3 regions of the Methylobacterium marchantiae genome follow, and region 3 is predicted to be linked to each of the others. Evidence: riboswitches for the same ligand, from Rfam matches in the RefSeq annotation. Region 3 holds a riboswitch; each other region holds the start of a gene.
The links. Region 3 has a riboswitch for cobalamin ahead of ACFQ4G_RS00925 (CbtB domain-containing protein). Riboswitches for the same ligand answer to the same signal wherever they lie in the genome.
Positions count from the first base shown of each region.

Region 1: it holds a riboswitch for cobalamin, as region 3 does, so the genes downstream of both, ACFQ4G_RS02560 (TonB-dependent receptor) here and ACFQ4G_RS00925 (CbtB domain-containing protein) in region 3, are expected to answer to the same signal.
Region 2: it holds a riboswitch for cobalamin, as region 3 does, so the genes downstream of both, ACFQ4G_RS09215 (TonB-dependent receptor) here and ACFQ4G_RS00925 (CbtB domain-containing protein) in region 3, are expected to answer to the same signal.

Region 1 is NZ_JBHTND010000002.1:230,645-233,911, forward strand. Features, by position in the region: gene ACFQ4G_RS02550 (glucan biosynthesis protein) at 1-293, shown strand, start outside; gene ACFQ4G_RS02555 (catalase family protein) at 462-1,565, shown strand; cobalamin riboswitch at 1,649-1,852, shown strand; gene ACFQ4G_RS02560 (TonB-dependent receptor) at 1,964-3,267, shown strand, end outside.
Region 2 is NZ_JBHTND010000010.1:32,808-36,074, reverse strand. Features, by position in the region: gene ACFQ4G_RS09220 (TonB-dependent siderophore receptor) at 1-1,419, shown strand, start outside; cobalamin riboswitch at 1,520-1,723, shown strand; gene ACFQ4G_RS09215 (TonB-dependent receptor) at 2,014-3,267, shown strand, end outside.
Region 3 is NZ_JBHTND010000001.1:191,667-194,933, forward strand. Features, by position in the region: gene cobW (cobalamin biosynthesis protein CobW) at 1-430, opposite strand, end outside; gene ACFQ4G_RS00915 (DUF1636 family protein) at 427-861, opposite strand; gene ACFQ4G_RS00920 (CbtA family protein) at 854-1,633, opposite strand; gene ACFQ4G_RS00925 (CbtB domain-containing protein) at 1,663-1,839, opposite strand; cobalamin riboswitch at 1,895-2,088, opposite strand; gene cobU (bifunctional adenosylcobinamide kinase/adenosylcobinamide-phosphate guanylyltransferase) at 2,174-2,707, shown strand; gene cobO (cob(I)yrinic acid a,c-diamide adenosyltransferase) at 2,719-3,267, shown strand, end outside.

The DNA of each region.
Region 1 (3,267 bases), on a different contig from region 3:
CGGAAAGACTGCGCCCGACCACGCCGCCGAGCCCGGAGCGACGTCTCTACGTCGTCGATTTCGAGGGGCCGGGACTGCCTGCCGGCCACGACGAAAGCCTTGCGGCGGAGGTCTCGGCCAGTCTCGGCACCATGGTCGACCCGGTGGTGGAGCGGGTTCCCCAGACGGGCGGCTGGCGCCTCTATGTGGAATGGCGGCCCCCGGTCCCACGACCGCCCGGCGACATCATTTTGCGGGCACGACTCATGCGCTTCGGTCGCCCGATCAGCGAGACCTGGGACAACGTGGCCTGATCACCGCTGGAGGAACTCACAACTCGGCGAGGCGTCGCAGGGATCGGAACGGAGGCTCCGATCGGGGATTCTCCCTTGGAACACCACCGAGTTGCGGAGCCGGCAGTTTCCTGAGTGCCTTCGAAGCGCTCGGGGCGCGGCTTCTGCCTTCCCCCGGAGTCAGGCCCCTTGGCGATCAACACCCCCTACCTGCGCTACACCCCCACCGTCGAGACACCAGAATCCGACGAGGCCGAGACCAGCAGATCCCTGAACGAGACCATGCGCTCCATCAGCGAGACGACCCTCGCGGATGGCGGCCATGCCATCCGCAGCGTTCACGCCAAGGCGCATGGCGCGCTGAAGGCCGAACTGAGCGTGGCCGCCGACCTGCCCCCCGAACTGGCGCAGGGCCTGTTCGCGAAGCCGGGCCGCTATCCCGTAGTGATGCGGTTCTCGACCATCCCCGGCGATATTCTGGACGACAGCGTCTCCACCCCGCGCGGCGTGGCGATCAAGATCGTCGGCGTCGAGGGTGAGCGTCTCGAAGGATCGGAGGGGGATGCCACCCAGGATTTCGTGCTCGTCAACGGCCCGGCATTCTCGGCGCCGGGACCGAAGCAGTTCCTCTCGACGCTGAAGCTCCTCGCCAAGACCACCGACCGGGCGGAGGGCCTGAAGAAGGTCGCCTCTGCCGCCCTGCGCGGCGTGCAGAGCGCCGTCGTGGCCACCACCGGCTCGCCGAGCCCGACCCTCGCGACATTGGGCGGACAGGCCGAGACGCATATTCTCGGCGACAGCTTCTACAGTCAGGTCCCGCTTCGCTTCGGCGACCACATCGCCAAGATCTCGCTGGCTCCGGTCTCGCCCGAACTGAAGGCGCTCGCGAGCGCGCCCCTCGCCGACACGAGCGCCCCGAACGCGATTCGAGAGGCGGTGCTGGAGCATTTCCGTCGGCATGGCGGCACCTGGGAGTTGCGGGCGCAACTCTGCCTGAACCTGGACGACATGCCGGTGGAGGACGCCTCCGTGGTTTGGCCCGAGGAGGCGAGCTCCTACCGCACCATCGCCACGCTCATGGCCGCACCGCAGATCAGCTGGAGCGAGGCCCGCGCGGCCTTCGTCGATGACGGCCTGTCCTTCAGCCCATGGCACGGGCTCGCCGCGCACCGGCCGCTCGGCGGGATCATGCGCATGCGCAAATCGGCCTACGAGATGGGCAAGCGCTTCCGGGCGGAGAAGAACGGCCGGATCATCGAAGAGCCGAAGAGCCTCGAATCGCTGCCGGAGTGACGCCGGACGTTGCCGCGATGCGACAGGGCCACGGCGATGGTCGGTGAGGGAGAATCTTGCAATTGACCGTCCCGTCAGCCTCGACCTAGCGTGGCCATGACGGTTCCTCTTCGGAGGATCAAAAGGGAACGCGGTGAGGATCTCGATGGTCCGATGCCGCGGCTGCCCCCGCAACTGTAAGCGGCGAGCCCATCATCAACACGTCACTGGAGGCTCCGGCTTCTGGGAAGACGATGAGAGGGCGGTGACCCGCGAGCCAGGAGACCTGCCGTCAGTCGTGGTCACACGCGAAACGCATCGGGCGGGGTGCCCTGGTGGGGTGTCGGAGCGTGCGCTCGCGTGCACGGATCGGCTTCGTTCGCGGTGACGTGCCACAGCCGTCGCCCGAGGTTCCTCCCGTGTCCGCCTCTCCTCCACGCGTTCTCCCTCCCCTCTTCGTCGTCGCACTCCTGACGTCCTGCTCATCGGCCCTTGCCCAGGCCGGACCGGGAAACACCACCGAGGCGACACTGTCGGAGCTCTCGGTGGCCGCCGACATGCAGACTGCCTCTCCAGTCGCCGGCCCAGGATTCGGCGGGGCGACGGGAGGAGCCGGCGGCGCCGAGGCATTCGGCGCTCTTTCTGCTCCTGCGCTGACGTCGAGTTCCGGCGTGATCACAGGCAAGGTTCTCAACGACCGTCCAATCACCCGGCCCGGCGAGGTGCTGGAGGCGGTGCCCGGCCTCATCGTCACGCAGCATTCGGGGGAGGGGAAGGCCAACCAGTACTTCCTGCGCGGCTTCAACCTCGACCATGGCAGCGACATCGCCATCACCATCGACGGCATGCCCGCCAACATGCGCACCCATGCCCACGGCCAGGGCTATGCCGACATCAACTTCCTCATTCCCGAACTCGTCGGCGCGGTCGAATTCCACAAGGGTCCGTATTTCGCCCGGGACGGGGATTTCGCTTCCGCCGGATCGGTGCGGATCGACACGATCGATGCGGTGCCGCGCAATCTCGCGCTGACCTCCATCGGCAGCTTCGGCTACAAGCGGGCGCTCACCATCGCCTCGGCTCCTTTAGGGGAGGGGACCCTCCTCACGGCGGGTGAAGCGCAGGTCTATGACGGCCCCTGGGTGGTGCCGGACGCGATCCGCAAGCTCAACGGCGTGGCGCGCTACAGCCAGGGCACCGCCCTCGACGGGTTCTCCCTCACCGGCATGGCCTATTCCAACCGCTGGACGGCGACGAACCAGATTCCGCAGCGGGCCATTTCCGAAGGCCTGATCGGCCGTTTCGGCACCCTCGATCCCACCGATGGCGGCGAGGCGAGCCGCCTGTCGCTGTCCGGGCGCTGGAGCCGGTCGGACGAAGGCGGCGTCACCCGCGCCAGCGCCTATGTCATCCGCTCGAACCTCAACCTGTTCAACAACTTCACCTATTTTCTCAACGATCCGGTCAATGGCGACCAGTTCCGCCAGCTCGACCGGCGCACCGTCGCCGGCGGCGAGATCGCCCGGGTGTTCAAGGGCGAGCTGTTCGGTCTTTCCATGGAGAACGAGATCGGCGTGCAGACCCGGTTCGACGACATCCATGTCGGCCTGTTCAACACGCGATCGCGGGTCTCGCTCTCCACCGTTCGCGACGACCGGGTGCAGGAGGGCAGCGCCGCCCTGTATTTCGAGAACCGCCTGCGCTGGACCGACTGGCTGCGCAC
Region 2 (3,267 bases), on a different contig from region 3:
TCGCGCTTCCTCGCCGAGCATTTCGAGGGTGGCTACCAGTTCTCCCATCGGTTCGACGATCAGTGGATCGTGCGCCAGAACCTACGCTACGCTCACGCTTCGACGGATTATAATGCGATCTACTCCACCGCCATCACGCCTGGGATGCCCAATCTCATAAACCGCGAGGCCCAGACTTGGCGCGAGGATTACGGCGTCTTTACCGTCGACACCCAGATCCAGCATGATTCGCAGTTTGATTACATTAAGAATACCGCTTTGCTAGGAATAGATTACAGCAAGATCAACAACAAGAGCGACCAATTCGGCGGTACTAGTTTCGCACTGCTCGGCATCGGACCCTTCGTCGGCCCTCTCGACATCCTCAACCCCGTCTACGGACAGCCCGTCGCCCAACTTCCGCGCTCACTCCTATCACGGCTTGAGCAGGAGCAGGTCGGCGTCTATGCTCAAGATCAAGTGAAATTCTACGATCGCTGGCTGCTCAGCATGAACGCCCGCTACGATTGGGTGACCACGAAGACGGCGGCACAAAATCCGGTCATTGATGCCGTTCGTCAGCAACTCGACAGCTTCGGGGTTCCCAACGGCATTCCGACGACCTTCGGCGCGAACCAAGACGCCCAATCCTATAGCGGCCGGATCGGGCTCTCGTATCTATTCGACAACGGCCTGACGCCTTACGTCTCGGCTGCCCGCTCGTTCAACGTGCTGCCGGTCTTCCTGCAGACCAGCACGACGGCAAATGTTCCCGGCATTGGTCCAGTTCCGCTGACCTACAACATCACGCCGGCGAAGCCCGAGATCGGCGAGACCATCGAAGCCGGTGTAAAGTTCCAGCCGCCGGGCCAGGCGACATCGGTCCTCTTCTCCGTGTTCAACACGAAGAAGACCAATGCGCTATTCTTCAACCCGAACGATCCGTTGCAGCAGGCCTTCTACCAGAATGGCGAGATCGAGGTGCGGGGCTTCGAGAGCGAAGCAACCGTGGACCTGCTCGATGGTCTGAAGCTGATTTCGTCGCTCACGGTCCTGCAGGCCGAAGTGACGAAGGACGATGCACCCATCGGCAATCTGAGTGCAGTCGGTAAGCGACCGATCCAGGTGCCGAACTTCACCGCCGCCACGTGGCTCGATTACACGATCCAGACCGGGCTGTTCCGCGGGGTCGGAATCGGCGGCGGCTTTCGTTACATTGGAGACACGTTCGGCGACTCGCAGAACACAATCCGCGTGCCGGATTACGTCCTGTTGGACGCCTCCATCCGATACACCTACGAGAATTGGCGCTTCCAAGTCGCTGCCAATAACCTAACGGACCGCGTCTATGTCGGCACCTGCTCGCAACAGATCAACTTCGTGGGGTGCAACTATGGCGAAGGCCGCCGCATCACCGGTTCCGTGACGTACCGCTGGTGAGTGATAGACATCCGATGAGAAGAGGCCCCGGATCGCAAGGTCCGGGGCTTTTTCTTGAGAGAGTGTTGCCCGGGCGTCGTTGACGCGATTGTCCACGCTCGGCTAGCTTGGCCATGACGGTTCCTCTTCGGAGGATCAAAAGGGAACGCGGTGAGGATCTCGATGGTCCGATGCCGCGGCTGCCCCCGCAACTGTAAGCGGCGAGCCCATCATCAACACGTCACTGGAGGCTCCAGCTTCTGGGAAGACGATGAGAGGGCGGTGACCCGCGAGCCAGGAGACCTGCCGTCAGTCGTGGTCACACGCGAAACGCATCGGGCGGGGTGCCCTGGTGGGGTGTCGGAGCGTGCGCTCGCGTGCAGGAACCGGCTTCGTTCGCGGTGACGTGCCACTGCGCTGAGCCGCGCCTGCCGTCTGCCTGCGATGTCCGATCGTTTCCGTTCCAATCTCGTTCTCGTTGAGCCGTGCGACCCGACCGCAAGGTCACGTTCGCGCAGTTTCCGTGCGATCGATACATTGTAACGTTATAACATTTGATCTATCGAAGTGGATCGCTGCCGCCGGCCTGCCTTAACTCCGGTTATCCCGATCATCATGACGTCTCCAACCTCCTCCGGCGCTCCTCGACCCACACAGCTGCCATCGTCTGCGGCCAGTCGCACTGGCCCCATCCTCCTCTCGCTCCTCGCCTCGACCCTGCTCGCCGGGGCGGCGCGAGGCGAGGACGCCGTCACTCTCGACCAGCTAACGGTGGAGGGAAGCGGCCCGAGCCTCACGCGGGCGAACCCCGTCGGGCTCAACCTTGCCACACCGTCGCGCAGCGCCAGCCGCCTCGGCCTGACGCCACTGGAGACTCCGGCGAGCCTCGACATCATAAGCGGCGAGACCGCCCGCATCCGAGGCCAGAACACGGTGGTCGAGGCGGTGACGCAGAACGCCACCGGCATCACCACCATCGCCTCGCCGGGCAACGGCAACGGCGCCTTCTCCAGCCGGGGCTTCGCCGGGCCGAACTCGATCCAGCAGCTTTACGACGGCACCCGCCTGTTCGTCGGCGCCGGCACCGTGACCTTCCCGTTCGATACCTGGAATGTGGAGCGGATCGAGGTGCTGCGCGGCCCGGCCTCGGTGCTCTACGGCGACGGCGCCATCGGCGGCGTCGTCAACGTGGTCTCGAAGAAGCCGAGCTTCACGCCGATCCATGCCGCCCGCGTCGCCACCGGCTCGGACGGCCTCGCGCGTCTCGCCCTTGATCTCGGCGGTCCCATCGGCGACACGGTAGCCTATCGCCTCAACGTCAGCGGCAACCGAGACGGCGGCTGGCTCAGCCCGAACGGCGATTTCCGCAACCTTGCGGTCTCCGGCGCCCTGCTGTTCCAGCTCACCCCCGATCTCGCGGTGACGCTCAGCCACGATCTCGGGTATCAGGAGCCCGCCCGCTACTGGGGCACGCCGCTGGTGGACGGAAAGATCGTCCAGGCCCTCCGGTTCAACAACTACAACGTCAACGGAGCCAAGATCACCTGGGCCGACAACTGGACCCAGCTCAAGACCGAGTGGACGCCGTCTGCCGACATCACCATCCGCAACACCGCTTACCGCCTGCAGAGCCGGCGCCACTGGCTCGATGTCGAGCAGTACAGATTCAACCGCGCCACCGGGCTCATCGACAGGTCCAGCTATACCGAAATCTACCACCAGCAGGAGCAGGTCGGGAACCGCTTCGACGCGGCGTTCAAGGGCAACGTATTCGGCTTCCGCAACGAGTTCGCCGTCGGCTTCGACGTGAACCACGTCGATTTCCGCCACACCAACAACTTCTCCAGCGCGGGCGGCAGCCTCGTCACC
Region 3 (3,267 bases):
AGAAACCGGCGGCGACGGCAGGGCCGTCGATCACCGCGATGACCCCGTCCACCGTCACCCGCGAACGGATCGCCGGCCAGTGGAAGGCCTGGACCAGGGGCTTCGGCAGGGCAAGGCCCGACGTCTCGATCAGGATGTGCTCGGGCGGGTCGGCCCGGTCGAGGAGCTTGTTGAGGGCCGGAACGAAATCGTCGGCCACGGTGCAGCAGATGCAACCGTTTGCGAGCTCGACGATGTCCTCGTCCTGGCAGCCCTCGATGCCGCAGGCCGCGAGGAACGACCCGTCGAAGCCGATATCGCCGAATTCGTTGACGATGATGGCCAGCCGCCGTCCGCCGGCATTCTCCACGAGGTGGCGCACGAGGGTCGTCTTCCCGGCTCCGAGGAAGCCGGTGACGATGGTGCAGGGGATCTTCTCGACGATGCTCATTCGGCGGCGTCCGGAATTCTGACCGCGTGACGCGGGGGAAACGGGGGGATGCGGGCGACGACGCCTTTGCGGAACGCCTCCGGCCGTGCCTTCCAGGGCACGATGCCGTCCGGGGTCTCCGCATACAGGCCGATGCCCGCGAGGATGGTCCTGGCGGATTCGATAGGGTCGAGATCGCCGTAGACGTAGGTCCAGCGGCCTTCGGAGGCCACGGCGACGGTGCAGGGGCGTTTGCAGACCGAGAGACATTCCGTGCTCTCTACCCTGACGTTTGATGAAACGGTCTCCGCGACCGCTTCCCTCAGGGCCGACAGCAGCAGCGCGCCGGCACGAGGCTCGGACGGATCACCTGCAGCGCGACAGGTGGCGCAGACGTAGAGGACGACGGGATCGCCGGCCCCGACGCCGTTTGCGGTGCCGTCGTCAGGCACGGGACGCCACCGCGATCTTCCGCCCGAAGCTGTTCCACGCCCACCCGAAAGCCAGGCCGATCACTGCCCAGAACACGAAAGCGATGCCGAGCGAGCGCGCGGCGAACTGTGCCGCATAGCCTGGCGGCAGGGCGGAGGCGGTGTGGCTGGTCTCCGGCGCGCCGGCCAGATGGGGCGCCACGAGCAGCACGATGCCGCCTGCGATGGCGATGGAGGACCGGCGGATCGCGATGAGGTACAGCCCCATGGCGGTGGCCGCCGCGGTCATGATCCACCAGAACTGGCGTTCGGCCAGCGGGGCCGCCTCCATGCCGGGAAGCTCGGGAGGCAGGCCGAGTGCCGGTGCAAGGGCGACGGCGAGGAAGCCGGCGATGGCGAAGCGCAGGCCTATTTCCGGGTTCGGTTCGCGTCCGCAGGCGATCAGCGCCGCGCCGAGAAGCAGCGCATAGCCGACGCCGCCGACGAGGGTGGCGAGGGCCGTGAAGGCCATGCGCGGGAGGCCGGGGCCCGGCTGCCAAGCCGGAGCGACCTCGCCGCCTTCGACACCTTCCGTTTTTCCGCCATGCTCGTGGCTCGAATGCGCGCGGATGATGAGGGAGGCCGGAGACGCGTCGCGCGGCATCCAGTGCGCCGCCGGTGCGGTGGCTTCACCGCTCTCGTAGCGCTCCGCCGCGATGATCAGCGGCGAGGTGAGGGCGAGCTGAAGTCCCGTCGCGACCACAGCCGCGAGGAAGCCGGCGACCAGGGCCGCCGACACGAGCCGGATAATCATGAGGTGGGTCCTGCCTGAGCGCGAGGCGGTCAGTGGCAGGGGAAGTTCTGGGCGTGCCGGAAATCGTGGGCTGCGTTGTGCAGCGCCATCGCCGGAGCGAAGCCGGCCATGAAAACGAGGCCGAGGCCGAGGAAAGCGGCCATGAGCACCGCGCCGAGGCGCTCGTTGCTGCGGATGCCGGTCAGGACGAGGGTGTTGGTCGTCATCGTGTCATGTCTCCGGCCGCCCCGCCGGCGGCGTTCGAGAATCGAGCGGGAGGACAGATGTCCCCTTCGGAAGGCAGGTCTCCTGGCTCGCGGGTCGTCCGTTCCTGCCGCCTTCCCGGATCGCTCCAGTGGCCGATGGCAGGCCCGTCTCCGCTCACAGTTGCGGGGGCAGCTGCGGTTTCAGGCGCGAGCCCTCACCGCATTCCCTTTTCACCCCGTCGCCGGGGCACCGTCCGAACCTCGCTTCTACGCGCTCGCGCGAGCGCTGACAACGCGCCGTCAGGACGTTTTAACGGCTTTGACCACGCGCCGTGATTTCGCGCTAAAGGGAGCCATGCGGCAGCTTCCTCCCCGACTGACTCTGGTGCTCGGCGGCGCCCGTTCCGGCAAGAGCCTCCACGCCGAGCGGCTGATCGAATCCTGCCCTGCACCCTGGCTCTACCTCGCCACCGCACAGGCCTGGGACGACGAGATGCGGGAGCGCATCGCCCTTCACAGATCTCGCCGATCGGCCGGATGGATCACGCGGGACGTGCCCGTCGACCTGGCCGAGGCCGTCGCCGCATCGACCGGGCCGGTGCTGGTCGATTGCCTGACCCTCTGGCTGACCAATTTGATCCTGTCCGAGGCTGACAGCGAGGTAGCGACCGCGGCCCTGATCGAGGCGTTCGATCGGACGCCGGGGCCGGTGGTGCTGGTCGGCAACGAGGTCGGGCTCGGCATCGTGCCGGACAACGCGCTGGCCCGTCGCTTCCGCGACGCGGCGGGGCGTTTGCACCAGCGCCTCGCCGCGCGGGCCGACCATGTGGTGTTCATGGTGGCGGGGCTGCCGATGATCGTGAAACCCCAACCGGGAGCGAGCGCATGAACGACGCGGACATGAGCGATGCGGAGGCCGACCGTCACCGCGAGAAGATGGAGAAGCGCAAGGCCGTTCAGGACGCGGAGGTCGCGGAGAAGACGATCGAGAAAGGGCTCCTCATCGTCAATACCGGCCCTGGCAAGGGCAAGACCACGGCGGGACTCGGCCTCGTCCTGCGAGCGCTCGGCCATGGCTGGCGGGTGGGCGTGGTCCAGTTCATCAAGGGCGCCTGGGACACCGGCGAGAAACACGCGCTGAAGGCTTTCGGCGACCGGATCGAGTGGCATACGCTCGGCGAGGGCTTCACCTGGGAGACCCAGGACAAGGCCCGCGACATCGCCGCCGCGGAGCAGGCCTGGGCCAAGGCCGAGGAGCTGATGGCCGACCCGACCATTCGCCTCGTCCTCCTCGACGAACTCAACATCGCGCTCCGCTACGACTACCTGCCCATCGACGCAGTGGTCGCCGCCTTCCGCGCGCGCCGGTCCGACCTCCACGTCATCGTCACCGGCCGCAACGCAAAGCCGGCCCTCGTCGAGGCCGCCGACCTCGTCACCGAGATGGGC